DNA from 4 places in the Mesorhizobium waitakense genome. Region 1 is predicted to be linked to each of the others. Evidence: predicted binding sites of a transcription regulator. Region 1 holds the regulator's gene; each other region holds the start of a gene.
What was found. Region 1 encodes PhoB, which activates phosphate uptake and scavenging genes when phosphate is short. Its sites were predicted from a motif close to TGTCATNNANCTGTCAT; they were not measured.

Region 1 (7,415 bases):
CACGGCATCGACCTTGTTGTCGTTGGCGGTGAGGAACTGTTCCATGTTCTTCTGGGCATTGGCGGGCAGCCAGCCATCCGTATAGGCTTCGCCGACATTCTTGATCTTGCCGCTATCGATGGCTGCCTTGAGCACTTCCATGGAGCCGGCGAACAGGAAATCGGCATTCGGGTCGGCGCCTGAGCCCTTGATGAAGACGTAGTTGCCTTCCGGCTTGACCTTGAACACTTCGCGGGCCTGCATGCGGCCGACTTCCTTGTTGTCGAAGGTCAGGTAGAACACGTTCTTGTTCTCGATCAGCCGGTCATAGCCGACGACCGGAATGCCTTCGTCCAGTGCCTTCTGGACCGCCGGGCCGATGGCCGAGGCATCCTGCGCGAGGACGATCAGCGCGTTGGCGCCCTGCGAAATCAGGCTCTCGACGTCGGTGAGCTGCTTGCCCGGATTGGACTGCGCATCAGCGGAAATGTATTTGTCACCAGCCGCCTCGATGGCCTTCTTCATCGCCGCTTCGTCGGTCTTCCAGCGCTCTTCCTGGAAGTTGGACCACGAAACGCCAATGACCTTGTCCTTCGCCTGCGCGACCGACACCAGCGTCAGCGACATGGCGACACCCGCCAGGATGGCGGCTGTGAATTTTTTCATAATATCCTCCCTGCGCCGCGTATGGCGCGACCAAACTGACCCGTAGGCCGGCACAGAGGCTCTATTTTTTCGAGCCTCGAAAAAATAGTGATCCAACGCCCGAACGCTGTCAACATCGATTCTGATGGATTTTGACGTCTCTCCGAGTTTTTTTCGAGCTCCGGAATAAATAATGACAGGATGGTGGGGTTCTGCCAGAATTTGGCTTGGCGCATGTCGCCCCAAAGGTGCGCAGCGGTTTTTGGGCAACGACACGCGGAGAAACAAGTGCCTGAAGCGCGTCGCGCTTTCAGGCTTCGCTGATGGCCTTCGGGAGGCGCGAAAGGCTGCAGCGACCGGGAGGATGTGAAAAAGCATGTCGGTCGGAATCCGCCACGACGATCTGCGCCGCCGCAACCGGGCGATGGTGATTGCGGCCGTGCGCCGCGCCGGACAGCCGTCCCGCACCGAGATCGCCGCGACCACGGGCCTCAGCCATTCGACCATATCGGCGATCTCCTCCGACCTTATCGGCGAAGGCATCCTGACTGAGAGCAAGCCGAGCGAGGCCGGATCGCTCAAACGCGGCCGGCCGCAGGTCGGCCTCGGCCTCAATCCGGAAGCGGCGGCGGTGATGACCGTGGTGCTGTCGCTGAACTTCCTCTCGGTCGCCGTCATCGACTATGCCGGCCAGGTGATTGCCGAGGAACAGCGCCGGCTGGACACGCTGACAATGCCGCGCGACGCGCTGGTCGGTGAATGCGTTGCCATCGTACGCCGCCGTCTCGAAGACCCCGATCTCGACGTCCGCAGTGTCGCCCGCATCGCGTTGGCGATCCAGGGCATCACCGACACACGTGCCCGCGCCATGCTGTGGTCACCGATCACGCCGCACACCGACATCGCCTTCGCCGACATACTCGAGGACGAGTTCGGCATCCCCGCCACCATGGAGAACGACTGCAATATGATGGCGATAGCGTTGCGCTGGCGCGACCCTGATCGCTACCGCGACGACTTCATCGCCATCCTGTTGTCGCACGGCATCGGCATGGGTCTGGTGCTGAAGGGCGAGCTGTTCACCGGCACCCATTCCTCGGGCGGCGAGTTCGGCCATATGATCCATCGGCCCAACGGCGCGCTGTGCCGCTGCGGGCGGCGCGGCTGCGTCGAGGCCTATGCCGGCAACTACGCCATCTGGCGCAACGCAAGGCAGATGAGTGAGGACGCTGAACCGGTCGCCGATGTGAGTGACGCTGACATGCGCGCCCTGGCGACCGCGGCCCGCGAAACGGATGGACCCGAGCGCGAGGCTTACCGCAAGGCCGGCGAGGCACTCGGCTACGGTCTCGGCAGCCTGTTCGCGCTGATCGATCCGGCACCAGTCGCCATGGTCGGTGCCAGCGCCGCGGCCTTCGACCTGATCGAGCCGGCATTGCGCGAGGCGATTGCGCAGACCGCCGGCGGCCAGCATTCGCAATCAATTTCCTTCGACACCGAACCGAACGAACTGCCACTGATCCGCGAAGGCTGCGCCACGCGGGCGCTGACCTTCGTCGACCAGGAGATTTTCGCGCCCGGCACGCAGGCGAGATCCGGCCTTGGCGGCAAGAACGTCGCGTGAATAGCGCGCCGGGATGTGTTGAGATCCAGGTCAGGCCGAGTCGAGAATGGCGGGTTCCGAGAACCGGAACGGAGCGGACATTTGGGTCCGTGAGTACCGGAAGCGCAGGAAACTGCCGTTCGCGGGCTGGCATCACCTGAATATCAGCATATCCCTAATCTTCCCGGATTGCGTAGCCCGCCCCACGGATGGTGCGGATGACATCGGGCATGCGGCCATTGTTGACCGCCTTGCGCAGCCGGCCGACATGCACGTCGACTGTGCGTTCGTCGATGTAGATCGTCTCGCCCCAGACATTGTCGAGCAACTGGCTGCGCGAGAACACACGGCCGGGATGGCGCATCATGAATTCGAGCAAGCGGAATTCGGTCGGTCCGAGCCGGATCTCGCTCTTCTTGCGATAGACCCGGTGCGATTCACGATCGAGCACGATGTCGCCGACCTTGAGCACACTGGACAGCACTTCCGGCTTGGCGCGGCGCAGCAGCGCCTTGACCCTGGCTATGAACTCGGGCGTCGAGAACGGCTTGACCAGATAGTCGTCGGCGCCGGTCGAGAGGCCGCGCACACGATCGCTTTCCTCGCCACGCGCGGTCAGCATGATGATCGGCAGCCGCTCGGTCTCGGGCCGCATTCTTAGCCGGCGACAGAGTTCGATGCCGGACACTGCTGGCACCATCCAGTCGAGCACCAGCAGGTCAGGCACGTTTTCCTGGAGGCGGATTTCGGCTTCGTCGCCGCGCGTCACCACCTCGACCTGGTATCCCTCGGACTCGAGATTGTAGCGCAGGAGCACGCCAAGCGGCTCCTCGTCCTCCACCACCATGATGCGTGGCGCGATCATCGACTGGTCACCCCTGCCGTCATGCCGCCGGCGCGGACATTGCCGTCTCGTCCTGCTTCGGACGATTGGCGGGCAGCTGCGTACCGGTCAAAACATAATACGCATTTTCCGCGATGTTGGTGACGTGATCGCCGATGCGTTCGAGGTTTTTGGCGCAGAACAAGAGATGCGTGCAGGCGGTGATGTTGCGCGGGTCTTCCATCATGTAGGTCAGGAGTTCGCGGAACACCGAGGTGTATTTGACGTCGATGCGCTCGTCGTCGGCGCGCAGCTTCGCCAGCGCCGCGGCGTCGCGCGCTGTATATTCCTCGATGACGCCCTGCACCTGGATCAGCACCAGCTGCGCCATTGCGTCGATGGAGTGCGACAGGTCGCGCGGGGTGACACTGAGGCCGACGGTGCCGACGCGCTTGGCGATGTTCTTGGCAAGGTCGCCAATACGCTCGAGGTCGCCGGCCATGCGGATCGAACCGACGACATGGCGCAAATCGTCGGCCATCGGCTGACGCTTGGCGATCAGTGTGATGGCGCGGTCGTCGAGCTCGCGCTGGCGCGCGTCCATGATCGCATCGTCGGAGACGACGCGCTGCGCCAGGGCGTTGTCGGAATTCAGCAGCGCCTTGGTGGCGCCGCCGACCATCGAGCCGGCGAGGTCGCCCATGTCGCGGATCAGCCTGCTGATCTGTCCGAGATCCTCGTCGAAAGAAGCGACTGTGTGTTCGCCCATGATCTTAGTCCTCGTATGCCTGAGCTCAGCCGAAGCGGCCGGTGATGTAGTCCTGCGTGCGCTTCTCGCGGGGCGACGTGAAGATCTTCTCGGTGCGGTCGAACTCGACCAGTTCGCCCAGATACATGAAGGCGGTCTGCTTCGACACGCGCGCCGCCTGCTGCATGTTGTGGGTGACGATGACGATCGTGTAGTCGGCTTGCAACTCGTCGATCAGCTCTTCGATCTTGGCGGTCGACAGCGGGTCAAGCGCAGAGGCCGGCTCGTCGAGCAGGATGACTTCCGGCTTCACCGCCACGGTGCGGGCGATGCAGAGTCGCTGCTGCTGGCCGCCGGAGAGGCTGAGGCCGCTGGCGTTGAGCTTGTCCTTGACTTCGGTCCACAGTGCGGCGCGCTTCAGCGCCTGCTCGACACGGCCGTCCATCTCGGACTTGCTGATCTTCTCGTAGAGCCTGACGCCGAAGGCGATGTTTTCATAGATCGACATCGGGAACGGCGTCGGCTTCTGGAACACCATGCCGATCTTGGTCCGCAGCAGATTGAGGTCCTGCGAGCGGTCGAGAACGTTCTGGCCGTCGAGCAGCACCTGACCCTCGGCGGTCTGCTTGGGATAGAGTTCGTAGATGCGGTTGAAGACGCGCAGCAGCGTCGACTTCCCGCAGCCCGAAGGTCCGATGAAGGCCGTGACGCTGCGCTCGGGCAGCGACAGCGTGATGTCCTTCAGCGCCTTGCTCTGGCCGTAGTAGAAGTTGAGGTTCTTGACCTCGATCTTGGCCTTGCCGGCAATTGCCTCGGCGGCGATCGTCATGTCTGGAGACAACATCTGGCTCATTTGTCCTCTCTGCGTCCGGTCAGGCTGCGAGCAAAGATGCTGAGCGCGAGAACCGTCAATGTGATGATGAGTGCACCGGTCCAGGCCAGTTGCTGCCATTCCTCGTAAGGGCTGAGAGCGAACTGGAAGATGGTCACAGGCAAGCTGGCCATCGGCGCGTTGAGATTGCTCGACCAGAACTGGTTGTTGAGCGCCGTAAAGAGCAGTGGCGCCGTCTCGCCGGAGATACGGGCGATCGACAGCAATATGCCGGTGACGATGCCGGAAAGGGCGGCGCGGTAAGCGACCGACTTGATGACCACCCAGCGCGGCGCGCCGATCGCGGTGCCGGCTTCACGCAACGCGTTCGGCACCAGGTTGAGCATGTCCTCGGTGGTGCGAACGACGACCGGGATGACCAGGATGGCAAGCGCGACGGCGCCGGCGATCGCCGAGAAATGCCCCATCGGCCGGACCATCAGTTCGTAGACGAACAGGCCGATGATGATCGACGGCGCCGACAAAAGGATGTCGTTGATGAAGCGCACCACGGTGGTGAGCTTCGAAAAGCGTCCGTATTCGGCCATATAGGTGCCGGCCAAAACCCCGATCGGCGTTCCGACAACGACGCCGATGATGGTCATCACGATGCTGCCGTAGATGGCGTTGAGCAGGCCGCCGGCATCGCCGGGCGGCGGCGTCATTTGCGTGAACACCGCAAGATTGACGCCGGACAGGCCCTTGTACAGCAGCGCGCCGAGGATGAGCGCCAGCCAGGCAAGTCCGATGCCCGCGGCGGCGACGCACAGCGTCATCATCACGGAATTCTTCCTCTTGCGGCTCTGATGAAGCGATGTGGCTGTCGACATCGGTCAGGCTCCCGTGCGGGCGTCAATGCGCATCAGCATGTAGCGTGCGATGGCGAGGATCAGGAAGGTGATGACGAACAGGATCAGGCCGAGCGCCACCAGCGAAGAGGTATAGAGATCGCCGACGGCTTCGGTGAATTCATTGGCGATGGTCGCGGAGATCGTCGTTGCCGGCGCGAACAGCGAGGTGCTGATGCGGTGCGCGTTGCCGATCACGAAGGTCACCGCCATGGTTTCGCCGAGCGCGCGGCCGAGGCCGAGCATGACGCCGCCCATGATGCCGATCCTTGTGTAGGGAATGACCACGCGGCGGGTCACTTCCCAGGTCGTGCAGCCGATGCCGTAGGCGGACTCTTTCAGCACCGGCGGCACCGTGTCGAAGACGTCCTTGGTGATCGAGGTGATAAAAGGCAGCACCATGATGGCAAGGATCAGCGACGACGTCAAAAGGCCGATGCCGTAGGGCGGACCGGCAAACAGGCTGTTGAGGCCGGGAATGCCGTGGAACGCGCTGATGATGAAGGGCTGCACGGTCGTCTGCAGGAAGGGCGCCAGCACGAACAGGCCCCAGATGCCGTAGATGATCGAAGGGATGCCGGCGAGCAGTTCAACCGCCATGCCGATCGGGCGCCGCAGCGGGCGCGGACAAAGCTCTGTGAGGAAGATGGCGATGCCGATGCCGAGCGGCACGGCAATCAGGATGGCGATGGCCGACGTGATGATGGTGCCGTAGATCGGCGCCAGCGCGCCGAATTTCTCCGTCACCGGGTTCCAGCTTTCGCTGGTCAGGAAGGAGAAGCCGAAGGTCGACAGGGCTTGCCAGGAGCCGGCAAACAGCGAGATCGCAACACCGCCGAGCAAGACCAGCACCAGTATGGCTGCGGCACGGGTCATTCCGTGGAAGATCGCGTCGGTCAGCGCGAAACGTCTGACAGTCGCGTAGCGCGAACCTCGAATGGCTGGCAAGGCTTCCTGGACAGCACTCATGTGAAGCTCGGCTCTTTGAGTTGAGGGAAAAGGAGCGCCGCGGCGCGGCGCTCCTTCAAAGGGATGTTATTCGCCGACGTAGACGGGCTTGCCGTCAGCCTGGATGTCGGCCTTCCACGAAGCCTTGATCAGGTCGACGACGCTGTCGGGGATCGAGACGTAGTCGAGACCCTTGGCGGTTTCCTTGCCGTCCTTGTAGGCCCAGGCAAAGAACTTCAGCGCTTCGCCGGTCGCGGCGGCGTCATCGGGGGTCTTGTGGATCAGCACCCAGGTCGAAGCAGCGATCGGCCAGGTGGCATCGCCGGGTTCGTTGGTGATGATGACGTTGAAGTTCTTCGCGCCCTTGAAGTCGGCATTCGAAGCAGCCGAGCCGAAGGATTCGAGCGACGGCTCAACGACCTTGCCGGCGGCATTCAACATCTTGGAGTACGACAGGTTGTTCTGCTTGGCATAGGCATACTCGACGTAGCCGATGCCACCGTCGGTCTGCTTGACGGTGTTGGCAACGCCTTCGCTGCCCTTGGCGCCGACGCCGGTCGGCCATTCGACGGCAGTGTCCGAACCAACCTTGTCCTTCCAGTCGGGCGACAGCTTGACCAGATAGTCGGTGAAGTTGAAGGTCGTGCCCGAGCCGTCCGAACGGTGGACGACGGCGATCGCCGTCGACGGCAGGGTCAGGGTCGGGTTCAGCGCCTTGATCGCGGCGTCGTCCCAGGTGGTGATGGCGCCAAGGTAGATCTGCGCAATCGTCTTGCCGTCAAGGATGAGTTCGCCCGGCTTGACGCCCGTCAGGTTGACGATCGGCACGATGCCGCCCATCACCATCGGAAACTGCACGAGGCCGTTCTTCTCCAGATCGGCGTCGGACATCGGCTTGTCGGTGGCGCCGAAGGTCACGGTCTTGGCGATGACCTGCTTGATGCCGCCGC
Region 2 (7,415 bases), on a different contig from region 1:
ATGGTTGCGAAAAAGGCCGGCGCCGATCAAGCACTTTCCGGCAGCATCGTGTGGAGCGACAAGGAGTTCGGCTGGATTGCCGACTGGCGGCTGGCCATGGCCGGCAAGACCTACACTTGGCAGGTGCGCGGCGTTTCCTTCGACGAAGCTTTCCGCGTTGCAATGAAGGGCGCGGCGCAGATCCTGTCGGGCAATGGGCAACCGGAATAGACCTCGACCTGATCGCTGGCACAAACGTGTCGCATTGGTCAGCGGCAAGGGCTCGTGGTAAAAGCCCCCGAACGAGAGTTTTGGCGATGAACAAATTCACCCCGACGCCGATGAACAAATTCACACCGGCAAAGCCAGCCGGCGCGCGTAGCGTCGACGACATCACCGGCAGCCGCCGCTTGCGCCGTATGCGCAAGGCCGACTGGTCGCGCCGCCTCGTGCAGGAGAACCGGCTCACGGTCGACGACCTGATCTGGCCGATCTTCGTCGTCGACGGCAGACAAGTGCGCGAGCCGATCGCCGCCATGCCGGGCGTCTTCCGCCTGTCGATCGATCTCGCCGTCAAGGAGGCCGAACGCGCGGCAAAGCTCGGCATTCCCGCACTCGCCACCTTCCCCAATGTCGATATCTCCCTGCGCGACCAGACCGGCTCGCACATTCTCGACCCCGACAACGTGATCAACCGCGCCACCCGGGCGATAAAGGACGCGGTGCCTGAGATCGGCATCATAACCGATGCCGCGCTCGATCCGTTCACCAGCCATGGCCATGACGGCATCCTGCGCGACGGCATCGTCGTCAACGACGAGACGGTGGAACAGGTCACCGCCGCGGCCGTCATCCAGGCGGCAGCCGGCGCCGACATCATCGCGCCGTCCGACATGATGGACGGCCGCATCGGCGCCATCCGCGACGCACTCGACGCCAACGGTTTCCAGGACGTGGCGATCATGTCCTATGCGACCAAGTTCGCCTCGGCCTTCTATGGTCCCTATCGTGAGGCGGTCGGCACCGCCGGCCTGCTCAAGGGCGACAAGAAGACCTATTATATCGACCACGCCAATTCCGACGAGGCGGTGCGCGAGGCCGAACAGGACATCGCCGAGGGCGCCGACATGCTGATGGTCAAGCCCGGCCTGCCCTATCTCGACATCATCCGGCGGCTGAAGGATGAATTTCAGATGCCGACCTTCGCCTACCAGGTGTCAGGCGAATATTCTATGATCAAGGCCGCCGGCGCCAATGGCTGGATCGATGGCGAGAAGGCGATGCTGGAATCCCTGTTGGCCTTCAAGCGCGCCGGCTGCGACGGCATTTTGACCTATTTCGCGCCCGAAGTGGCAACGATGCTGAAGGGATAGTTTTCTCTTCCCACCGATGGCCGGTCGCGGCAATGCCCGGCGGCCTCTCGATATCAATGACAATTTCCAGCTTCCGGTCGGGAGCCCCAGCGAAGGTCGTTGGACCAATCGCCGGGGTTTGCTGCATCCATATAAACCGCTTGCATTTCGCAACCAGTTTGCTACTCCTTTGCACGACTGGTTATGGAGGAGGCTTTCATGTCCAAACTTCGCGTCAATGCTTTCACACTGTCGCTCGACGGCTACGGCGCCGGTCCGGATCAGGATCTGCAAAATCCGCTCGGTGTCGGCGGGGGAGCCCTGCACAAATGGGCCTGGAGCACCCGCACCTTCCGCACGATGTTCGGCGAAGAGGGTGGCGCGACCGGCACTGACGAGGACTTTGCAGCGCGCAGCTTCGAGAATGTCGGCGCCTGGATCCTCGGCCGCAATATGTTCGGACCGATCCGGGGCGAATGGCCTGACGATAGCTGGAAGGGCTGGTGGGGTGATAACCCACCCTACCATGTGCCGGTTTTCGTGCTGACCCACCACAAGCGGGCATCCCTGCCCATGGAAGGCGGCACGACATTCCATTTCGTCACAGACGGCATCCATTCGGCGCTTGAACAGGCGAAAGCGGCGGCGGATGGCAAGGACGTGCGGGTTGGCGGTGGCGTCGCCACCATCTGGCAATATCTGCAGGAGAAACTGATCGACGAGATGCATCTGGCGATCTCGCCGCTGCTGCTTGGTGCGGGCGAGAATCTCTTTGCCGGCCTGGACATGCCCAAGCTTGGCTATCAGTGCAGCGAGCAGGTGGCGACAGCGCTCGCCACGCATGTGATCGTCAAGCGGGCTTAGGTTTCAGACGCGTAGCCTACGCCGCGATCCTTCGCGTGCCCCTCGTCCTGCCGGACATCTCCCCCACGAGAGGGGGGAGATTTAGCAACCCCAGACAGTCAATACTTCTCAGGCACGTAGAGTTCGCGCGGCAGCGTCTGGCGTTCGTATTCAGGATTGAAGACGCGCTCGGGCAGCGTGATCTCCTCGTGCGGCACCTCTTCATACGGCAACTGCTTGAGCAGATGGTCGATGCAGTTCAGCCGCGCCCGCTTCTTGTCGTTGCCCTCGACGATGAACCAGGGCGCCTCGGGAATGTTGGTGCGGGCGAAGGTCTCTTCCTTGGCCTTGGTGTACTGCTCCCAGCGCACGCGCGACTGCAGGTCCATCGGCGACAGCTTCCACTGCTTCATTGGATCGTGGATGCGCATCAGGAACCGCATCTGCTGCTCCTCGTCTGTGATCGAAAACCAGTATTTGACCACGGTGACGCCCGAGCGGACCAGCATGCGCTCGAACTCCGGCACGTCGCGGAAGAATTCTTCGACCTGATCGGGCTCTGCAAAACCCATCACCCGTTCGACACCGGAGCGGTTGTACCAGGAGCGGTCGAACAGCACGATTTCGCCGCCGGCCGGCAGATGCGGCACATAACGCTGGAAATACCATTGCGACTTCTCGCGCTCGGTCGGTGCCGGGAGTGCGACGACGCGGCAGATGCGCGGATTGAGCCGCTGCGTGATGCGCTTGATGACGCCACCCTTGCCGGCGGAGTCGCGGCCCTCGAAGATCACCACCAGCTTCTTCTTGTGATAGGCGACCCAGGACTGCAGTTTGATCAGCTCGGATTGCAAGGTGATCAGGTCGCGAAAATACTGCATGCGATCGATTGATGGCGGATGCGAGTTCTTGTAGATCTTGGCGATCTCCATCGACAGCGCCGGCTCCGACATTTCGAGCTCATAGTCCTCGTCGAGCGTGTCGGCGAGCTCGGCCTCAAGCCAGTCCCTGGCAGGAGAATTCTGTTTTAGCTCGGTCATATCAGCTGCTCCGCTTGCAAGCCCTGTCGATCCACGTCCGGCGCCCCAACCCCTGGCCTGCGTCCCGGAGTGGCAACACCTGAGCCGACTTCAATATAGGCCGGCAATGACGGTTTTATTGCAGCCTGGGGCGAGACTACCACCACTGCAAATTCCGCGAGGCATGATCGATCCATCGTCGTGGCATGGCGACAAGCGGCTCGAATTGTCCTACAAATGTGGCAGGCCCGCCCGGGCACTGCCTTTCAACAACAAATCGCGAGGACTGACATGGAATACCGCACCCTCGGCCGTTCCGGCTTGAAAGTTTCGACCCTGACCATGGGCACCATGACCTTCGGCGGTGCCGGCGCATTTTCGGCAGTCGGCAAGACCGACCTCGACGAGGCGCGCCGGATGATCGATCTCTGCATCGATGCAGGCATCAATGTCATCGACACCGCCAATGTCTATTCGAACGGCATCTCGGAAGAGATCATCGGCGAGGCGCTCGGCGGCAAGCGCAAGGGCGACGTGCTGATCGCCTCCAAGGCGCGGATGCGGATCGGCAGCGGTCCCAACGATGAAGGCCTGTCGCGCTATCACCTGATCCGCGAATGCGAGAAGAGCCTGAAGCGGTTGAAGACCGATGTCATCGACATCTACTTCCTGCACGAATGGGACGGTACGACACCGGTCGAGGAAACCATCGCCGCGCTCGATACGCTGGTTGCCCAGGGCAAGGTCCGCTACGTCGGCTGCTCCAACTATTCCGGTTGGCAGGTGATGAAGGCGCTCGGCATCAGCGACAGCCATCACCAGCCGCGTTTCGTCACCCAGCAGATCCACTACACGCTGGAAGCGCGCGAGGCGGAATATGAATTGCTGCCAATTTCGGTCGACCAGGGGCTGGGTGTGCTGGTCTGGAGCCCGCTTGCCGGCGGATTGCTGTCCGGCAAATACCGCCGCGACAGCCCGACCGCCCGCCAGCTCGCCGGCTGGTCGGAACCGCCGATCCGCGACGAGGACCGGCTCTGGCGGATCGTCGATGTCCTTGTCGAGATCGGCACGCAGCGCGGCGTGTCGGCGGCGCAGGTGGCGCTGGCCTGGCTGCTCGGCCGGCCGGCGGTCAGTTCGTTGGTGATCGGCGGCAGGACCGAAACGCAGTTCCGCGACAACATCGCCGCGGCAAGCCTGGTGCTGACCGGCGAAGAGCGTGACCGCCTAGACACGGTCAGCCGGCCACCCGTGCTCTATCCCTACTGGCACCAGCAACTGACGGCAAAGGACCGTTTTGGTCCCGCCGATCTGGTGATTGACCGCAGCGGCGTGTGACCACGCGAGGTTTGCGGCGGGGCTCGGCGGACGAAGCCCGCCCTTAACCCGTGATATAGCGCCAGACCTCGGCATCAGGCTCGATCTGGCCGCTGAGCACAAAGTATTTGTAGAGCACGAGCAGGGAGATCGCCTGCTCGGCCTTCTCGTTTGCGAATGTGCGGCAATAGGCATTCGCCGCGGCAATGATGCGTTCGGCTGCAGCCGGGTGCTGCTCGAAATAGCGAACCTTTTCGGCAAGATCGGCGAAATCCGGATCGAGCGGTGCGTAGTGGACGTTGGCCTCGAGTTGCCTCTCCGCGAACCATGTCTCGTATGTCGGCGGCGGCATCAGGCAGAGCGAATTCGAATTCATGATCCATTTGAGGTTGGTCGCCACGTCATTGCCTTCGAGTGAGACGATGTAGCGACAACGCTGCTGCTGGCTGATGCTGAGAAATGGCCTGCTGTACTCGGCCGGCGCGTACCACTTGTGTGAGCCGGCGTCGCAGAACGGCAGACCGCGCACGGTATCCAGAAATCTTGTCCGCAGCGGATTGTTGAGGTCGCCGCGCCAGACCACGGCCGGAAGCTTATCGGTGAACGAGGTTGCGTCGGCAGGCATGTAGAAGTGCCGGAACTTGTTGAATTTCAGAATGATCGCATTGCTGTTGTCGGCATGGATCAGCCGATTCTTGACCAGCGACGGCACCTGCGGCACGTCGATAACATCGCCGAATTCCAGATCGATGAGCAATTTGGGGTCGAAATACCGGGCAATCTCCTTGAGATCGTAATAGTACATGCTCGGTATCAGCGGCAGATTGTCGATATGCACCGCAGCCGGGCTGGGCGAAAATGCGTCCTGCAGCTTGTTGTAGTAATTCAGCCGCCGGCGAACCGAACCGTCAGCAAGCCGGGCTTTTTCGAGGCGACCCACAAGCCGCCGGCGGAAAAGCGTCTGCGGCGCGATATCGCGCACGACGTTTCGCGCATAATAAAAAACCCTTGCCGTCGTTCGTTGTATGGTCGCCATGGTTTCACTTGATCAAAACGAACGCGCGGATCGCGATGCGTTGGCGCCCCGGCCCCCTACACCATTGTCCCGTGCATCTTGCAAGCCCGGGCCATCATCGACGCGAACGGCCGGGCACGATCGCTTCAGCTGTTGTGTTTGACGGCTAATGCTCCTAGGCAGGGTCAGAGCCGCAAGGCAGTGAAAAAGGAGCCGATATGGCGCGACCACCAAACTACGATCAGGAACGCAAGGAACGCGACCGCCAGAAGGCGGCCAAGAAGGCTGAAAAGCTGGCGGCCAAGGTTGCCGCGCGCGAGCGTTCGAAGCCCGAAGACGAGACTGAAACCGAAACCGAAACGGCAAAGTGACGGCAAAAGGCCCGCGCATGCGGGCCGTGCCTCATTCCAGATTGTCGCCTTGGATCAGGCCGGCGCCTTGTCGCTAACGAAGACGTCCACTTCGCGCGCCGCCGCAATGAAGGCGCGCCTGGCGTTCATCGCCGGCTTGTCGCCGGCCAGCGCATCGTGACAGGCCTGCAGGGCCGCGCGATGCTTGGGGCTGCGCTTGCCGGGCCAGCTGTTGAGCAGGTAATCGGAAGCCTCACGAGCCGTACGCAAGAGCTGAGTGCTCCCCGCCGTGACTGACTTGACGGTCACGGGTGTTTCAAATCGGTTGTTTTCCATCGCCGCTCTTACGCCATCGGTGTCCGCGAAGCGAGGCCGAAAGTGCAGGGCGCGCCGAGACGCCGCCTTTTGCGCAGCGCGTACCGCATGCCTTAGGCGGCGATGACAGCAAAACCCCTGGCGCGAAGACCGCGCCGGTCGTTGGCGAGCGACGTCACCAGGCGGTCGCGGCTGCCGACGATGTGGGCCGAAAGCAGGCGCGCGGCTTCATCGGCGTCGCCGAGGCGCGCCGCCGCCAGAATGGCGCGATGTTCGGCCCAGGCGCGAGCAAGGGCAGCCTCGTCGCGAACCTCCAGCCAGCGGGCCCGCGACAGGCGCGTCATGGCATCGCGGACCGCCCGGAACAGGAATTCGTTTCCTGACAGGCGCGCCAGCTCGATGTGAAAATCCATGCCGATACGATGCCATTCCTCGCGTGGCGTGTCGGTGTCGCAGGAGTCGAGCATCGCCTCGATCACATCGACTGCGCTGCGGTCCGTCAGCGCACATGTCAGGCGAAGGGCTGCAACCTCAACCGCCTCCCGGTAGACGGCAATCTGCTCGAGCTCAGCCAGGTTGATCGGCGACACCGTCCAGCCACGGCCGTCCCTGCCGACCAGGCCCTCGGTCTCGAGCCGCAGCAGCGCGGCCCTGACCGGAGTTCGCGACGCGCCGAAGCGGCTTTCGATCCAGCGCTCGGTCAGCTTCTCGCCGGGACCGATCTCGAGGCCCAGGATCATCTGGCGAAGCTGTTTTTCGACGCTCTGCATCTGCGACATTGTCGTTCCCGTTTCTGACCGTTGGCTGGCTATCGGTTTGCTGGCCGCGTTTCCCGATCACGTTTGAGAGCGTCGCATTGACAGCACCCACGCTTGCGTTCATGACGGATACCATCTTGGTATCCCAAAATGGTATCCGCAGCAACCACCAACACGGCATTGCTCGGACAGGACGCATGACATGCAGAACACGCCCCCGACGACCGACAGCACCTACAACATCCACTGGCGGCGCAATCTGTTCGTTTGCTTTGCCGGTTCGTTCTCGACGCTTGTCGCCATGACGCTGCTTTTACCGTTCCTGCCGCTCTATATCGAGCAGCTCGGCGCTGAAGGCCACGCGGCGATCGTGCAATGGTCGGGGATCGCCTATGGCGCGACCTTTTTCGCGGCGGCACTTGTGGCGCCGCTGTGGGGACGTCTCGGCGACCGCTACGGCCGCAAGGTGA
Region 3 (7,415 bases), on a different contig from region 1:
AGTGCCTGTGCTTCTATCACCCCGACGATCCGGCGGCCTTGAAGGAAGAGCAGCAGCAGAAGCTGCTCGCGCTGTTCGAGGCCGCACGCAAGGTCGGCAGGGAATTGCTGGTCGAGATCATCGCCGGCAAGCACGGCAAGCTCGACGACAAGACGATCCCGCGCGCGCTGGAGGAACTCTATGCGCTGGGCATCAAGCCGGACTGGTGGAAGCTCGAACCGCAGGCTTCGGCAGCGGCGTGGGCCAAGATCGAAGCGGTGATCCTCAAGCACGATCCGTGGTGCCGGGGGGTCGTACTGCTCGGCCTGGAAGCGCCGCAGGACGAGCTGGAAGCGGCTTTCGCCGCAACCGCAAAGGCGCCCATCGTCAAGGGGTTTGCCGTCGGCCGCACCATCTTCGTGCACGCGGCCGAACAATGGCTGGCCGGCAGGATGTCGGATGACGAGGCGATCGCCGACATGGCCTCGCGCTTCGAACAGTTGACCGAAGCGTGGCTTGCCGCGCGCGGCCGCAAAGCAGCATAAGAAGGCGCGGCATAGGACTGCGGAGGAAAACACCATGACCAAGACAATCCGCCTGACAATGGCGCAGGCGCTGACCCGCTTTCTCAGCAGGCAGATGACCGAGATCGACGGCAAGAAAGTCCCGATCTTCGGCGGTGTCTGGGCGATCTTCGGCCACGGCAATGTCGCCGGCATCGGCGAAGCGCTTTATCAGGTGCGCGACGAGTTGCCGACCTTCCGCGCCCACAACGAACAGGCGATGGCGCATGCGGCGATCGCCTATGCCAAGGCCAATTTCCGCCGTCGTTTCATGGCCGCGACGTCTTCGATCGGCCCCGGCGCGCTCAACATGGTGACGGCGGCGGCACTCGCCCACGTCAACCGGCTGCCGGTGCTGTTTCTCCCCGGCGATGTCTTCGCCAACCGCATTCCCGATCCGGTGCTGCAGCAGGCCGAGGATTTCTCCGACGGCACCGCGACCGTCAATGACTGCTTTCGCCCGGTGTCTCGGCACTTCGACCGTATCACGCGGCCGGAGCAGATCATCCCGGCGCTCAGCCGCGCCATGCAGGTGCTGACCGATCCGGCCGATTGCGGCCCGGTAACGCTGTCGCTGTGCCAGGACGTGCAGGCCGAGGCCTATGACTATCCCGAGAGCTTCTTTGCCGAGCGCGTCTGGCACCAGCGCCGGCCGCGGCCGGACCGCCATGAGCTTGCCGCCGCGGTGGCGGCACTCAAGGGGGCGAAGAAGCCGCTGGTGATAGCCGGCGGCGGCGTGCTTTATTCGCAGGCCTCGGACGAGCTGGCGAAATTCGTGCAGGGCGCAGGCATCCCTGTCTGCGAGACGCAAGGCGGCAAATCCTCGCTGCCGGACGATCATCCGCTCAACATGGCGGCGGTCGGCGTCACCGGCACCTCGGCCGCCAACCGGCTGGCGGAGGAAGCCGATGTCGTGCTGGCCATCGGCACGCGGCTGCAGGATTTCACCACCGGCTCGTGGGCGCTGTTCAAGAACTCCGGCAAGACCATCATCGGCTTGAACGTACAGCCCTTCGACGCCGGCAAGCACCGGGCGCTGCCGCTGGTCGCTGACGCGGCCGAGGGCCTGGCCGAACTCGGCGCGGCGCTGAAGGGCCGGAAAGCGCCGGCAAGCTGGACCGACAATGCGACGGCCGGCAAGAAGGCCTGGCAGGCCGAGGCCGCCAAGGTGACGGCGTCGACCAATGCCGCCTATCCTTCCGACGCGCAGGTGATCGGCGCCGTGCAGCGCGCGATGGGCCCTGGCGTAACCCTGCTGCATGCCGCCGGCGGCCTGCCCGGCGAACTGCACAAGCTGTGGCAAGCTGGCGCGCCCGGCTCCTATCATGCCGAATACGGCTTCTCGACCATGGGCTACGAGATAGCCGGCGGGCTTGGCACCAAGATGGCGAAGCCGGACGAGGAGATCGTCGTCATGATCGGCGACGGCTCCTATCTGATGCTGAATTCCGAGATCGCCACCTCGGTGATGCTCGGCCTCAAGCTGACCATCGTGCTGCTCGACAACCGCGGCTATGGCTGCATCAACCGGCTGCAGATGGCGACCGGCGGCGCCAACTTCAACAATCTCCTGAAGGACTCGCGCCACGAGATCCTGCCCGACATCGACTTTGCCGCGCATGCGGCGAGCCTGGGGGCGGTTGCCGAGAAAGTGCCGTCGATCGCCGGGCTGGAAAACGCCCTGGAAAAGGCAAAGAAGAACAACCGCACCACCGTGCTCGTCATCGACACCGACCCGCTGGTTTCGACCGACGCCGGGGGCCATTGGTGGGATGTCGCGGTGCCGGAAGTGTCGGCCCGGGCCCAGGTGAACGCGGCACGCAAGGCCTATGACGAGAAGCGGCAGATGCAAACCATTGGCGATTGATGCCAACGGCGGGCGATTGATGCCAGCGCCGGGGCGATTGATGCCAATGCTGCCAAGCCCCTGCCTCCCCCTTGTGGGGAGGTCGGTACGAACCTGAAACTGGAGTGACGACTTGAAAGCCAAACTGGGCATGTCCCCCATTGCGTGGTGGAACGACGATCTTGCGGAACTCAGCGATGACGTCTCGCTGGAGGAGTGTTTGCGCCAGTCGCGCTCGGCCGGTTTCACCGGCATGGAAATGGGCCGGCGTTTCCCCAACGATCCCGATGTCATGCTGCCGATCCTAAAGAAGGCCGACGTGACGCTGTGCGGCGGTTGGTTCTCGGGCACGCTGGTCGATGAAGACATGGCAAGGAACAAGGATCGCATCCAGCCGATGATCGATCTGTTCAAGGCGGTGAACGCGCCTTGCATCGTCTATGGCGAGGTCGGCCGTTCGATCCAGGGCGACCGCTCGAAGCCGCTCGCCACCAAGCCGAAGCTTTCGAACGACGAGATGAAGATCTATGCGAAACGCCTCACCGAATTTGGCGAATGGTGCGCCGAACAGGGCATGCCGCTTTCCTATCACCACCACATGGCGGCGGTCGTCGAGACCGAACCGGAACTCGATGCCTTCATGAACCATTCCGGAGCCGGCATTCCGCTGCTGCTCGATGCGGGGCACCTGGCCTTTGCCGGCGGCGACGTCCTGCGCGCCATCGACAACCACTATGCGCGCATCAGCCATGTGCATGTGAAGGACGTGCGCATGGGCGTCATCGACAAGCTCGACCGCACCAAGCAATCCTTCCTCGACGCCGTCGCGCTCGGCGCCTTCACGGTGCCGGGTGACGGTTCGCTGGATTTCGGCGCCATCGTGCAGCGGTTTGCCGACCATGGCTACGAGGGCTGGTTCGTGGTCGAGGCCGAGCAGGATCCGAAGAAGAACCCGCCGCTCAAGATGGCTGAAGTCGGCCACAAGGAATTGATGCGGGTGATGACGGCGGCCGGCTATACGGTCGAGACGCAGGGCTTTCCCAATGCCTAGGGCTTGGGCTTTTCCAATGCCTAAGGCTTTCCAATGCCCTGGGCTCTGCCAGCGCCTGACGCGCTGGTTCTCGGCGAAGCCGGGTTGCTGTAGGTTGGCTGGATGAAAGATTCCGAGCATCCGTTTTTCCGGCCTTTGTGGCGGCGCGTCGCCGTCGTCGCGGTCTGCGTCATCTGGTCGATCATCGAATTCGCCACCGGCACGCCGTTCTGGGGCGTGATCGCGCTCGGCTTTGCCGGTTACGCCGTGTGGCAGTTCTTCTATCTCTACAAGCCGGCCGACGAGAGGCCGGCCGACGAGAGCAAGACAACGGCCGAGGCCGAACCGAAGGAGTAACCGGATGTCGAAACTGCTGGTGAAGGCCGACAAGGGCCATGGCCGCGTCGCCCATGTGACGCCGAAAACCGCCGGCTGGACCTATGTCGGTTTCGACCTGCATCGGCTGAAGCCCGGCGAGAGAGCTGCTGGAAAAACGGACGATCGCGAGGTCTGTCTGGTGTTCATCACCGGCAAGGGCACAGCATCCGCCGGCGGCAAGCCACTCGGCCTGCTCGGCCAGCGCATGTCGCCCTTCGACGGCAAGCCGTGGTCGGTCTATATACCCGAGGGCTCCGACTGGTCGGTTACGGCAGACACCGATCTGGAACTCGCGGTCTGCTCGGCACCGGGCCTCGGCGGCGGCCTGCCGGTGCGCGTGATCGGACCGGACGAGCTCGGCCAGGAGGTGCGCGGCAAGGGCACCAACACGCGCTATGTCACCAACGTCCTTCCGGAGGGCAAGCCGGCCGATTCATTGCTGGTGGTCGAGGTCATCACGCCCGGCGGCCACACGTCGAGCTACCCGCCGCACAAGCACGACCAGGACAATCTGCCGGCCGAATCCTACCTGGAGGAAACCTATTACCATCGCCTCAACCCACCGCAGGGCTTTGCCTTCCAGCGCGTCTACACCGACGCCGACAAGAACGGCCATCGCGCGCTGGACGAAGCCATGGCGATCGAGGATGGCGATGTCGTGCTGGTGCCCAAGGGCTATCACCCCTGCGCCGCCTGCCATGGCTATGACCTCTACTATCTCAACGTGATGGCCGGGCCGAAGCGGACGTGGAAATTCCACAACGCGCCCGAGCACGAATGGTTGATGAAAGCCTGACCGGTCATATGTTTCGGGTGAAGCTGTTGGTCCAGCTTGGGAAAATCGTCGGCTAAGGACCCACCGGGTCGATTTGCCTTCGAAAACCCTTCAAAGCTTCGTCAATCCGTCATGGAAATCGCCTATGGCAGCGGGACCAGTGCATGTCGCCCAAAAGTGCGCAGCGGTTTTGGGATTGCGATATGCGAAAAACCAAGACTTAAAGCGCATCGCAGCATTTCTTCAAACGCGGCGCGCTTTAGCGAGGACTTCTTCTCATGCGCTACGCCATTTATTTCACCCCCCGGCAGGACGAGCCGCTGGCGCGGATCGCCGCCAATTGGCTGGGCCGCGACCCGTTCGGTGGCGCGACAAGGCCGGTGGAGACGGTGGCCGATCTGTCGGCGGCGGAAGTCGCCTTCCACACCGCTTCGGCGCGGCGCTACGGTTTTCATGCGACGTTGAAAGCCCCCTTCCGGCTGGCTGCCAACGAGACGGAGACCTCGCTGCGCGCGGCACTCGACCATTTTGCCGAGGCAACGCCGGTGGTGACGATCCCGCGCCTTGTCGTCAACCAGATCGACAGCTTCTTTGCGCTGGTGCCGGAAGGACCGCTGCCTCCGCTCAACCGCTTTGCCGATGACGTGGTGCTCGGTTTCGACCGGTTTCGCGCGCCGTTGACAGAGGCCGAGATCGAACGGCGCAGCCCGGACTCGCTGAAGCCCGCCCAATTCCGCAATCTGTGCCAGTGGGGCTATCCCTATGTCTTCGAGACATTCCGCTTCCACATGACGCTGTCCGGCCGGGCGGGGCCACAGGAAAGCCCACGTCTTCGCGCAGCAATCGACCGCCTGTTCGCGGAGGTGTTGCAACAGCCGGTGCCGGTGGATGCGTTGACGCTGTTTGTCGAAACCGAACCGGGCGCACCGTTCATGGTGCTCTCCCATCACGCGCTCGGGCGCCGCCCTGCCAGAAAAACCGCTTGAATAACCCAGCCGGAATCAACAAGGACTGCCTGAAATGACCGCCGAAACTGTTCTTACCAACGCGCGCATCGTGCTTGCCGACGAGATCGTCGAGGGTTCGCTGGTGCTGCGCGACGGCTTTATCGCCGGCATCGATGCCGGCACCAGCTACACTGGCGGGAACATGGCCGGCGAGGATATGGGCGGCGACTATATCATTCCCGGGCTGGTCGAACTCCACACCGACCATCTCGAGGGCCACTATGCGCCGCGGCCGAAGGTGCGCTGGAACCCGATCGCCGCCGTGCTCGCCCATGACGCGCAAGTGGCGACCGCCGGCATCACCACCGTGCTCGATGCCTTGCGCGTCGGCATGGACGAGGACGCCGACCTGACATCGGACGACATCCGCAAGCTGGCCGACGCAATCGAGGACAGTGTCCAGCAGGATCGTCTGCGGGCCGACCACTTCATCCATCTGCGCTGCGAGGTTTCGGCGCCGGACTGCTTGAAAGCCTTCGCCAATTTCGACGGTGACGAGCGGGTCAAGCTGGCATCGCTGATGGACCATGCCCCCGGCCAGCGCCAGTTCGTCAACCTCGAAACCTATGCCTATTACTACCAGCGCAAGCTGAAATTGACCGACCGCGACTTCAAGCTGTTCTGCGAAAAGCGAATGGCGGAATCGGCCCGGAATTCGGGACCGAACCGTGTCCATATCGCCGCCGCCTGCCACGAGCGCGGCATCGTTCTGGCAAGCCACGACGACGCCACGACAGGCCATGTCGACGAGGCGATCGAACAGGGCGTGCGCGTCGCCGAGTTCCCGACCACGGAGGAAGCCGCCAGGGCCTCGAAACAGGCAGGGCTCGGCGTCTTGATGGGTGCGCCCAACGTCATGCGCGGCGCCTCGCATTCGGGAAATGTCTCGGCCCGCACGCTGGCCGGCGATGGACTGCTCGACATCCTGTCGTCCGACTATATTCCTTTCAGCCTGATCCAGTCGGCGTTCTTCCTCGGCGACGTTGTCGAAGGCATTTCCCTGCCGCAGGCGGTCGCCATGGTCTCGAAGAACCCGGCCGAAGCGATCGGCCTGACCGACCGCGGCATCATCGAGCAGGGCCGCCGCGCCGATCTGGTGCGCGTGCGTGTCGACGACCATGTCCCGGTCGTGCGCACGGTCTGGCGGCAGGGACGCCGGGTCGCATGATGGTCTCGGCCTTGATCGAGCGCGAATTGTCCACCGAGAGGTTTCCGATCCGCGACGGCGTCTTCGTCGCCGTCGTCGGCCCGAGCGGCGCCGGCAAGGACACGGTGATCGGCTACGCCCGCGCCCGCTTTGCCGACGAGACCCGGCTGGAGTTCGTTCGCCGCGTCATCACCAGGCCGAGCGATGCCGCGAGCGAGGATCACGACACGCTGGCCGACGCGGCCTTCGTCGAAGCCGAAGCGGATGGCGCCTTTGCCATCTCCTGGGAGGCGCATGGCCTGCGCTATGGCATTCCGGCCGATGTCGACTGGTCGGTCGCCAATGGCCATGTCGCCGTCGCCAACGTGTCGCGCGCGATCATCCCGGTGCTGCGCGAGCGCTATGCCAACCTGGCCATCGTCGAGATCATCGCCTCGCCGGAGGTGCTGGCCGAGCGGCTGGCGATGCGCGGCCGCGAGTCGCGCGGCGAAGTGCTGGCGCGGCTGGCGCGCAGCGCCAATGTGACCTTGTCCGGACCTGATGTCACCTCGATCGACAACAGCGGCCCGCGCGAGGCGGCCGGCGAGCGTTTCGTCGAGGTGCTGCGCAAGGCGATGGCCTTCTCCGACATGTCAGGCTTGATCTAGAGCGGGATGAGATTAATTTCGGTCATAGCCTGAGTTTTCGAAG
Region 4 (7,415 bases), on a different contig from region 1:
TGGGCGAGATCCTGGCATGAATTCGGTACTATCTGCTCCTGCCGTGATTCTGCCGGCGAGCAGGTCGAGAAATGCGTTGCCGATTTCGATCATCCGACGGGTCTCGATTGGACGCGACCAGTTGCCGAGTCCAATAAGCTCGATCGTGGCGGGCTCAAGCGCCTTTGTCTGAATCTCCAGTATCTTCAGAAGGCGGCTTATCGCGCTGGCGACCTTTTGCTTCGCGGATTGGTCATGCGCCACGATGTCCAAATCCGTCACAACGGCCCCTACAATCTGTATCTCGGATTGAAAAAGCCAATTGTCTCGGGCGATCATTTCCGGTGCTGACCGATCGGGATTGGCTTCGACGTGCAGCGCAAGCAAACGCAGCCAAAGACACAGCAGGCCATCGTTCATCCAGAAGCCCTTTTCATCAACTTCGACGAAGGAGCTACCCATCGGAGAGGCCTCCGGGGGCATGACTTCCCTCGCCGGCATCAAGGGCCGCCAGATGGCCGCGATGGCCCGCTTCACGCCGCTTCTCGCAGTGATCGGTGTCGGAGCAGACGAACATGTGACCGCCATGGTCGTCGAGGATGACCTCGTCGAGATAGACGTTCTCGGCCGCGCACAGGGCGCAGGGGTGGTCGAAGGTCTGCACCTCGAACGGGTGGTCCTCGAAGTCGAGGCTGACCACTTCGGTGAACGGCGGCAAGGCATAGATGCGCTTTTCGCGGCCGGCGCCGAACAACTGCAAGGCCGGCGAGCGGTGCATCTTGGGATTGTCGAATTTCGGCGTCGGCGACGGGTCCATCACATAGCGACCCTCGACCTTGACCGGATAGGCATAGGTGGTGGCGATGCGGCCGTGCCTGGCGATGTCCTCGTAGAGCTTCACATGCATCAGGCCATATTCCTCCAGCGCATGCATTTTCCGCGTTTCGGTCTCGCGCGGCTCGAGGAAGCGCAGCGGCTCGGGGATCGGCACCTGGTAGACCAACACCTGGCCCGCGGTCAGCGGATGCTCGGGGATGCGGTGGCGGGTCTGGATGATCGTGGCCTTGGCCGTCTCTGTCGTCACCGCGACGTTGGCGACCTTCTTGAAGAAGGCGCGGATCGACACCGCATTGGTGGTGTCGTCGGCGCCCTGGTCGATGACCTTCAGCACATCGTCGGGACCGATGATCGAGGCGGTGACCTGGACGCCGCCGGTGCCCCAGCCATAGGGCATCGGCATCTCGCGCGAAGCGAACGGCACCTGATAGCCGGGGATGGCGATGCCCTTGAGGATCGCACGGCGGATCATCCGCTTGGTCTGTTCGTCGAGATAGGCGAAGTTGTAGGTGGCGATGTCCGTCGGTTGAGCGGTCATTCCGCGGCCTCCCTCTTGTCGTCCGCCTTCACCGGGTTTTCGCGGGCGTCATATTCGGCGCGCATGCGGCGCACGAGCTCGAGTTCGGCCTGGAAGTCGACATAGTGCGGCAGCTTCAGGTGCTCGACGAAGCCGGTCGCCTGGACATTGTCGGAATGCGAGATGACGAACTCCTCGTCCTGCGCGGCGGCGACGACATCTTCGCCGAGTTCCGAAGCGCGCAGCGCCCGGTCGCAGAGTGCCATCGCCATCGCCTTGCGTTCGCTCTGGCCGAAGACGAGGCCGTAGCCGCGGGTGAATTGCGGCGGCGCCTTGGCCGAGCCCTTGAACTGGTTGACCATCTGGCATTCGGTGACCCGCACGCTGCCGAGCGGCACGGCGAACGGGAGTTCGGGCACATCCAGTTCCAGTTCGACCTCGCCGATGCGGATCTCGCCGACGAACGGATGGTTGCGGGCATAGCCGCGTTGGGTGGAATAGCCGAGCGCCAGCAGAAAACCCTCATCTCCGCGTGACAGCGCCTGCAGGCGGATGTCGCGCGCCATCGGGAATTCCAGCGGCTCGCGCGTGATGTCGCCCGGGACATGGTCCTGCGGCATCTCGCCATCCGGCTCGATCAGCCCTTCGCGGGCAAGGATCGGCGAGACGCGCGGCATGGCTTGCGTTTCCGTCTCGCGCTGCAGCGGCTCGGCAACATCGCTGCCGGCGGCAAGCTCGGGATCGAGCAGCCGGTGCGTATAGTCGAAGGTCGGGCCGAGCAACTGGCCGCCGGGCAGGTCCTTGTAGGTCGCCGAAACGCGCCGCTCGACCAGCATGGTGGCGGTGTCGATCGCCTTGGAATAGCCGAAGCGCGGCAACGTGGTACGGTAGGCGCGCACCAGGAAGATCGCCTCGATCAAGTCGCCGCGCGCCTGGACGATGGCAAGCGCGGCCAGCTCCCGGTCGTAGAGCGAGCCTTCGCTCATCACCCGGTCGACGCCCAGCGCCAGCTGCTCGACGATCTGGTCGAGGCGAAGGGCGGGCACCGAACGGTCGCCGCGCCGGCGGTCGGCCAGCAGGCTGTGGGCGTTGGCAATGGCCGCCTCGCCACCTTTTACCGCGACATACATCTCAGGCCTCCATCGTCTTGATGCGCGTGGTGCGCGGCAGGCAGGCGACGCCGTCTGATGTGGCGAGGATGATGTCGACGCCACGCGGAAAGCGCTTGATATTCTGCTTCCACTGTTCGACGAAATGACGCGGCATCGGCGCTGGCGCGATCGTGGCACTGGTTTCGATGCCGGGGCCTTCGAGCAGCAGCGGGACACCCGAAACGAGATCACTGACTTGCAGGATCAGCGTGGTGGAGCGGTCGGGATAGTCCTGGGTACCTTGCGAAAAACCATCGAGCGCCATCATCTCTGCTGGCGCGGCAATGAGCGCGAAATGTGCATCGGCCGGTGTGTTGGCCAAAGGGGCACCGGTGTGGAAACCAAGCCAGGATTTGATCGCGGCGGAGGCCTGCAAAGCGGGATCGAGCCAGAGCGGGGTGTCGTTGTCGCAAAGCGCCAGCGCTACGGCGCCGGCGGTCGCCGAAAGCGGCACCGGCGGGCGAGCGAAGGCCGGCAGGGGCTGCATGCTGCCCGGCCGCGCCATCGCGTCCATGACCGCGCGAAACACGGTCTGGGCGTTGAAGACCGGATCGGCGAAACCGCCTTCGATCGATTGCGCTGCGATGTCCATCAGTCTTCTCCGCGAACCATGGTGAAGAAATCCACCTTCGTTGCCGCCGTCTCGGCGCGGCGCCGTTCATGCGCCGCGGCCAGAGCCGACCGCAGCGGCGCTATGAGCCCGGTCTCGACCTCGGCGCGACGGGCCGGATCCTGCCACAGCGCGTCGGCTACGGCCGCCAGCCTCACCTTCTGCTTGTCGCGGCCAAGCGCATAGCAATGGCCGACCTGTCCGGACGGCAGCCGGACAGTGGCGCGGGTAACGGTCGCTTCGCCGACATTGAACGGAGAGCCGCCACCGCCGATGCGGCCGCGCACGGTGATCAGGCCGGTTTCAGGCCCACGCAGCAGCTCGGCTTCCGAAGGCAGCCCGGACTCGTTCCAGAGCCGGACGATGTTATCGCCGCTGGATTGTGCCAGTGTTGCCATGGCGGCCTTGCGCTCGGCCTGGTCGCGGGCTTCCTGTCCTCGCATGAGCCATATTCCTCTTGGCTAAATTTGTCTATTGATATAGACAACTATACAAATAATACCTATTATCTAACGCGAGTCCATGACGGGTGGATGACAAGCGATAGAACGCTGGGGGCAATTGATGGTCGGACAGCTGGCAGTGGACAGCATCGAGCGTCGTAGCGGTGTCTCGCTGTGGCGGCAGATTGCCGACAAGATCCTGCATGCGATCGCCATCGGCGATTTCGCCGAGAATGCAGCGCTGCCGCCGGAGGTTGCGCTGGCCGAGCGTTATGGCGTCAACCGCCACACGGTGCGCAGTGCCATTGCCGCCCTGGTGCAGGAAGGGGTGCTGCGGGCCGAGCAGGGGCGCGGTACCTTCGTGCTGTCGCGCAAGCGGCTGTCCTATCCGATAGGCGCGCGCACACGCTTTTCGGCAGGCCTGCAGGGGCAGGCGTCGGAACGGCATACCGTCCTGCTTGCCGCGTCGGTCGAGCCGGCCAGCCAGCGCGTCGCCGAGGGGCTTGGCCTTGCCAGGGGGACTGATGTGATCCGGCTGGAAACACGCGGCGAAGCCGATGGCCGCCCGGTATCGCGTGCTGCCGGCTGGTTCGAGGCCAGGCGCTTTGCCGGCATCGATGCCGCCATGACGGAAACCGGCTCGATCACCGCATCGCTGGCACGTTTCGGCATAGACGACTATCTGCGGCAATCGACCATGCTGTCAGCGCGCCATGCCGATGCCGCCGACCTCGCCGACCTCGACCTGAAGCCCGGCGCCATCGTGCTGGTCACGGTCGCCGTCAACGTCACACCCGACGGCCAGCCGATCCAGTTTTCCGAGTCACGGTTCCCGGCCGAGCGGGTCGAACTCAAATTGTCGGCGCTGTGAGCCGACACTGCCGGTTGCCTAGATTGTCGAATGCAATTCCCTTAGGGAAAGCGCTAAGCGCTTTTCCCGGAAAACCGCTTCACACTTTCCTGGAATTGTTTCTATCCGACCTCAATCACAGCCTTGATCAGACCGGATTTCGCATGTGCCCAGCGCGCGAGATCGCGAGGCGTGCCGGCCAGCGTGGTGCGGTGGGTGACGAGCTTGGCCAATGGCACGGCGCCGTTGCGGATCGAGGCGGCGACGTGGTTGAAGTCGGCGGGCAACGCATTGCGACTGCCGATCAGGGTCATCTCGCGCTTGTGGAATTCCGGATCGGAGAAGGTGATGTCGTCCTTGACGACACTGACCAGCACCAGTGTTCCGCCATGCGCGACATGGGCGAAGGCCGACTGCACCGACTGGGTGTTTCCGGTGGCGTCGAAGACCACATCGAAGCCTTCGCCAGCGGTCGCTTGCCCGACCAGATCGGACACCGCGCCGCGCGAACCGTCGAGGGTCTGGAAACCGAGCTCGTTTGCGGCAAAGGCAAGCCTTTCGCTGCTCATGTCGAGCAGCGTCACGTCAAGCCCGGCGATGCCGGCGAAGATGGCCGTGCCGAGCCCGATCGGACCGGCGCCGATGACCAGCGTGCGGGCGCCGGGATCGGCGCTTGCGCGCCGCACTGCATGCGCGCCGATGGCCAGGAACTCGACAGCGGCGGCGTCGGCCAGCGACAGGCCGTTTGCCGGATAGAGATTTTGTGCCGGCACCAGAATCCGTTCGCACATGGCCCCGTCGCGATGGACGCCGAGCACCTCGATCCTGACGCAGCAATTCGGCTTGCCGTGCCGGCAGGCGATGCACTTGCCGCAGGAAAGATAGGGATTGATGACCACCAGCTCGCCAGCGGAAAGTTCAACGCCTTCGCCGGTCTCGATGATCGTTCCCGACACTTCATGGCCCATGATGCGGGGATAGGCTAGGAATGGGTGCTTGCCTTCGAAGATATGATAGTCGGTGCCGCAGATGCCGACATGGCTGACAGCCACCAGCGCCCAGCCGGGAGGTGGCGCGCTCGGCGCCGGACGGTCTTCCAGAACGAGCTCACCAGGCGAGCGGCAGACGACGGCTTTCATGCTTCAATCCAGTTTGTCATGAAAATCGCCGGCCCATTTTCGTGACAGGGCCGGCGATCGATCTCAAATTATTGTCACTTGCCACCGCGGCGGCGCAGCCCGTCGAAATAGACGATGATGATGATCAGCGCGCCGGTGATGATGCGCTGCCAGAAGGCGTTGACGTTCAAGAGATTGGCGCCGTTGTTGATGGTGGCCAGAATGAAGGCGCCGAGCAGCGGCCCGTGCACCGAGCCGACCGCGCCGAACAACGAGGTGCCGCCGATCACCGACGACGCGATCGCCTGCAGTTCCCAACCCTCGGCCTGGGTCGGGTTGCCGATGCCGATGCGTGAGGCCAGCAACACGCCGACGAACGCCGCGCAGAGACCTGACAGTGTGTAAGCCATGTAGATGGTCCGCTGGACATTGACGCCGGACAGGCGCGAGGCCTCGGCATTGGAGCCGACCGAGAACAAATACCGGCCCCAACGGCTGTGATGGAGGAAGATGTAGGCCGGAATGCCGACCAGGATCACCATCCAGAACAGGTTGGGGACGCCGAGGAAGGAGTTGCGCGAGAACTCCTGAAAGGCATCGTTGTTGATCGAGATCGAATTGCCGTTGGTCATCAAAAGACCGATGCCGCGCAACGACGTCAGCGTCGCCAGCGTGATGATGAAGGGCGGCAGCCCCATCTTGACGATGCCGAAGCCATGGAACAGGCCAATGGCGACGCCGACCAGCAAGGTGATGAGGATGGCGAGGAAGACCGGGATGCCGGCATTGATCAGCATCGCGGCTATGACGGTGGCGAAGCCAACCACGGCGCCGACCGAAAGATCGATGCCGCCGGTGATGATGACGAAGGTCTGGCCGACGGCCAGGATGGCGATCATCGAGCCCTGGCGCAGCAGGTTCGAGATGTTGTTGGCCGAAGCAAAGCTGGATGTCGACAGTGACAGGATGACCCACAACAGCACCAGCAGCGCCAGCAGCGTCAGCCCGAACAGGGCATTGTAGTTGCGCTTCGGTTTTTCGGCAGGAATCGCCTCGGTGCTCATATCTGTTCTCCCAGCTTTTCTTGTTTCTCGGCGAGCGCCTGTGTGAGAATTTCCTCGTGGTCGGCGGTGCGGAACCCGTGCGTGGCCACCAGTTTGCCGCGGCGGAATACGTGCAGCGTGTCGGCCAGTTCGTAGACCTCGGGCAGGTAGGACGAGATCAGGATGATGCCGGCTCCCTTCGACAACAATACGCTGAACAGGCGGTAGATCTCGGCCTTGGTGCCGACGTCGACGCCGACCGTCGGCTCGTCGAAGATGAACAGCCTGGCGCCGTGGGCCAGCCATTTGCCGATGACGATCTTCTGCTGGTTGCCACCGGACAGGCTGGACGCCAGTGCACTGCGCGTCGGCGTCTTGATCCTGAGATCGGCGATCTGGCGGTCGGCCTGGGTCCTTTCCTGCGCATTGGAGATCAGCAGATTGTTCGAGATGCGCTTGTAGATCGGCAGGTTGAGATTGAGGCCGACCGAAAGGTTGAGGCACAGACCCTGATCGCGACGGCTTTCCGGCGCCAGCGCCATGCCAAGCTTGATCGCGTCATGCTCGGAGTTGATCTGGACCGGCTTGCCTTCCCACAGGATCTGGCCGGCCGATTTGCGGTGGCGGCCGTAAAGCGTGGTGACGAACTCGCTGCGCCCGGCGCCAATCAGGCCGTAGAGCCCGACGATTTCGCCGGCTCGGACCGTCATCGATACATTCTCGAAGCCTTTGCCGGAAAGGTTCCTGGATTCGAGGATCGCCGCGCCCGGTGTGAAATGTTCCTTGTGGTAGATCTGTTCGATCGAGCGGTTGATCATCATCTTGACCAGCTCCGCGTCGTTGGTCTCGGCGATGTTGCGGGTACCA

Region 2: a site for PhoB is predicted at 3,321-3,337, ahead of ppk2 (polyphosphate kinase 2). Genes of this name have one in related genera too.
Region 3: a site for PhoB is predicted at 4,689-4,705, ahead of AC07FD_RS35855 (DUF1045 domain-containing protein). Genes of this name have one in related genera too.
Region 4: a site for PhoB is predicted at 3,617-3,633, ahead of phnF (phosphonate metabolism transcriptional regulator PhnF). Genes of this name have one in related genera too.

What each region holds. Positions count from the first base shown of each region.
Region 1 covers NZ_JBWKME010000089.1:59,384-66,798, forward strand. The annotation lists gene xylF (D-xylose ABC transporter substrate-binding protein) at 1-645, opposite strand, end outside; gene AC07FD_RS18790 (ROK family protein) at 1,001-2,248, shown strand; gene phoB (phosphate regulon transcriptional regulator PhoB) at 2,403-3,092, opposite strand; gene phoU (phosphate signaling complex protein PhoU) at 3,112-3,819, opposite strand; gene pstB (phosphate ABC transporter ATP-binding protein PstB) at 3,845-4,651, opposite strand; gene pstA (phosphate ABC transporter permease PstA) at 4,648-5,499, opposite strand; gene pstC (phosphate ABC transporter permease subunit PstC) at 5,503-6,486, opposite strand; gene pstS (phosphate ABC transporter substrate-binding protein PstS) at 6,553-7,415, opposite strand, start outside.
Region 2 covers NZ_JBWKME010000171.1:44,691-52,105, reverse strand. The annotation lists gene AC07FD_RS31910 (DUF2066 domain-containing protein) at 1-210, shown strand, start outside; gene hemB (porphobilinogen synthase) at 321-1,352, shown strand; gene AC07FD_RS31900 (dihydrofolate reductase family protein) at 1,551-2,195, shown strand; gene ppk2 (polyphosphate kinase 2) at 2,294-3,214, opposite strand; gene AC07FD_RS31890 (aldo/keto reductase) at 3,485-4,528, shown strand; gene AC07FD_RS31885 (glycosyl transferase family 90) at 4,572-5,543, opposite strand; gene AC07FD_RS31880 (hypothetical protein) at 5,741-5,893, shown strand; gene AC07FD_RS31875 (DUF982 domain-containing protein) at 5,948-6,181, opposite strand; gene AC07FD_RS31870 (GntR family transcriptional regulator) at 6,301-6,966, opposite strand; gene AC07FD_RS31865 (multidrug efflux MFS transporter) at 7,148-7,415, shown strand, end outside.
Region 3 covers NZ_JBWKME010000194.1:5-7,419, reverse strand. The annotation lists gene AC07FD_RS35880 (bifunctional 5-dehydro-2-deoxygluconokinase/5-dehydro-2-deoxyphosphogluconate aldolase) at 1-524, shown strand, start outside; gene iolD (3D-(3,5/4)-trihydroxycyclohexane-1,2-dione acylhydrolase (decyclizing)) at 559-2,409, shown strand; gene iolE (myo-inosose-2 dehydratase) at 2,522-3,439, shown strand; gene AC07FD_RS35865 (DUF3329 domain-containing protein) at 3,542-3,775, shown strand; gene iolB (5-deoxy-glucuronate isomerase) at 3,780-4,592, shown strand; gene AC07FD_RS35855 (DUF1045 domain-containing protein) at 4,850-5,557, shown strand; gene AC07FD_RS35850 (alpha-D-ribose 1-methylphosphonate 5-triphosphate diphosphatase) at 5,592-6,746, shown strand; gene phnN (phosphonate metabolism protein/1,5-bisphosphokinase (PRPP-forming) PhnN) at 6,743-7,372, shown strand.
Region 4 covers NZ_JBWKME010000083.1:42,515-49,929, forward strand. The annotation lists gene AC07FD_RS18245 (hypothetical protein) at 1-441, opposite strand, end outside; gene phnK (phosphonate C-P lyase system protein PhnK) at 1-1, opposite strand, end outside; gene AC07FD_RS18250 (alpha-D-ribose 1-methylphosphonate 5-phosphate C-P-lyase PhnJ) at 434-1,354, opposite strand; gene AC07FD_RS18255 (carbon-phosphorus lyase complex subunit) at 1,351-2,463, opposite strand; gene phnH (phosphonate C-P lyase system protein PhnH) at 2,465-3,076, opposite strand; gene phnG (phosphonate C-P lyase system protein PhnG) at 3,076-3,537, opposite strand; gene phnF (phosphonate metabolism transcriptional regulator PhnF) at 3,659-4,408, shown strand; gene AC07FD_RS18275 (zinc-binding alcohol dehydrogenase family protein) at 4,510-5,526, opposite strand; gene AC07FD_RS18280 (ABC transporter permease) at 5,601-6,569, opposite strand; gene AC07FD_RS18285 (sugar ABC transporter ATP-binding protein) at 6,566-7,415, opposite strand, start outside.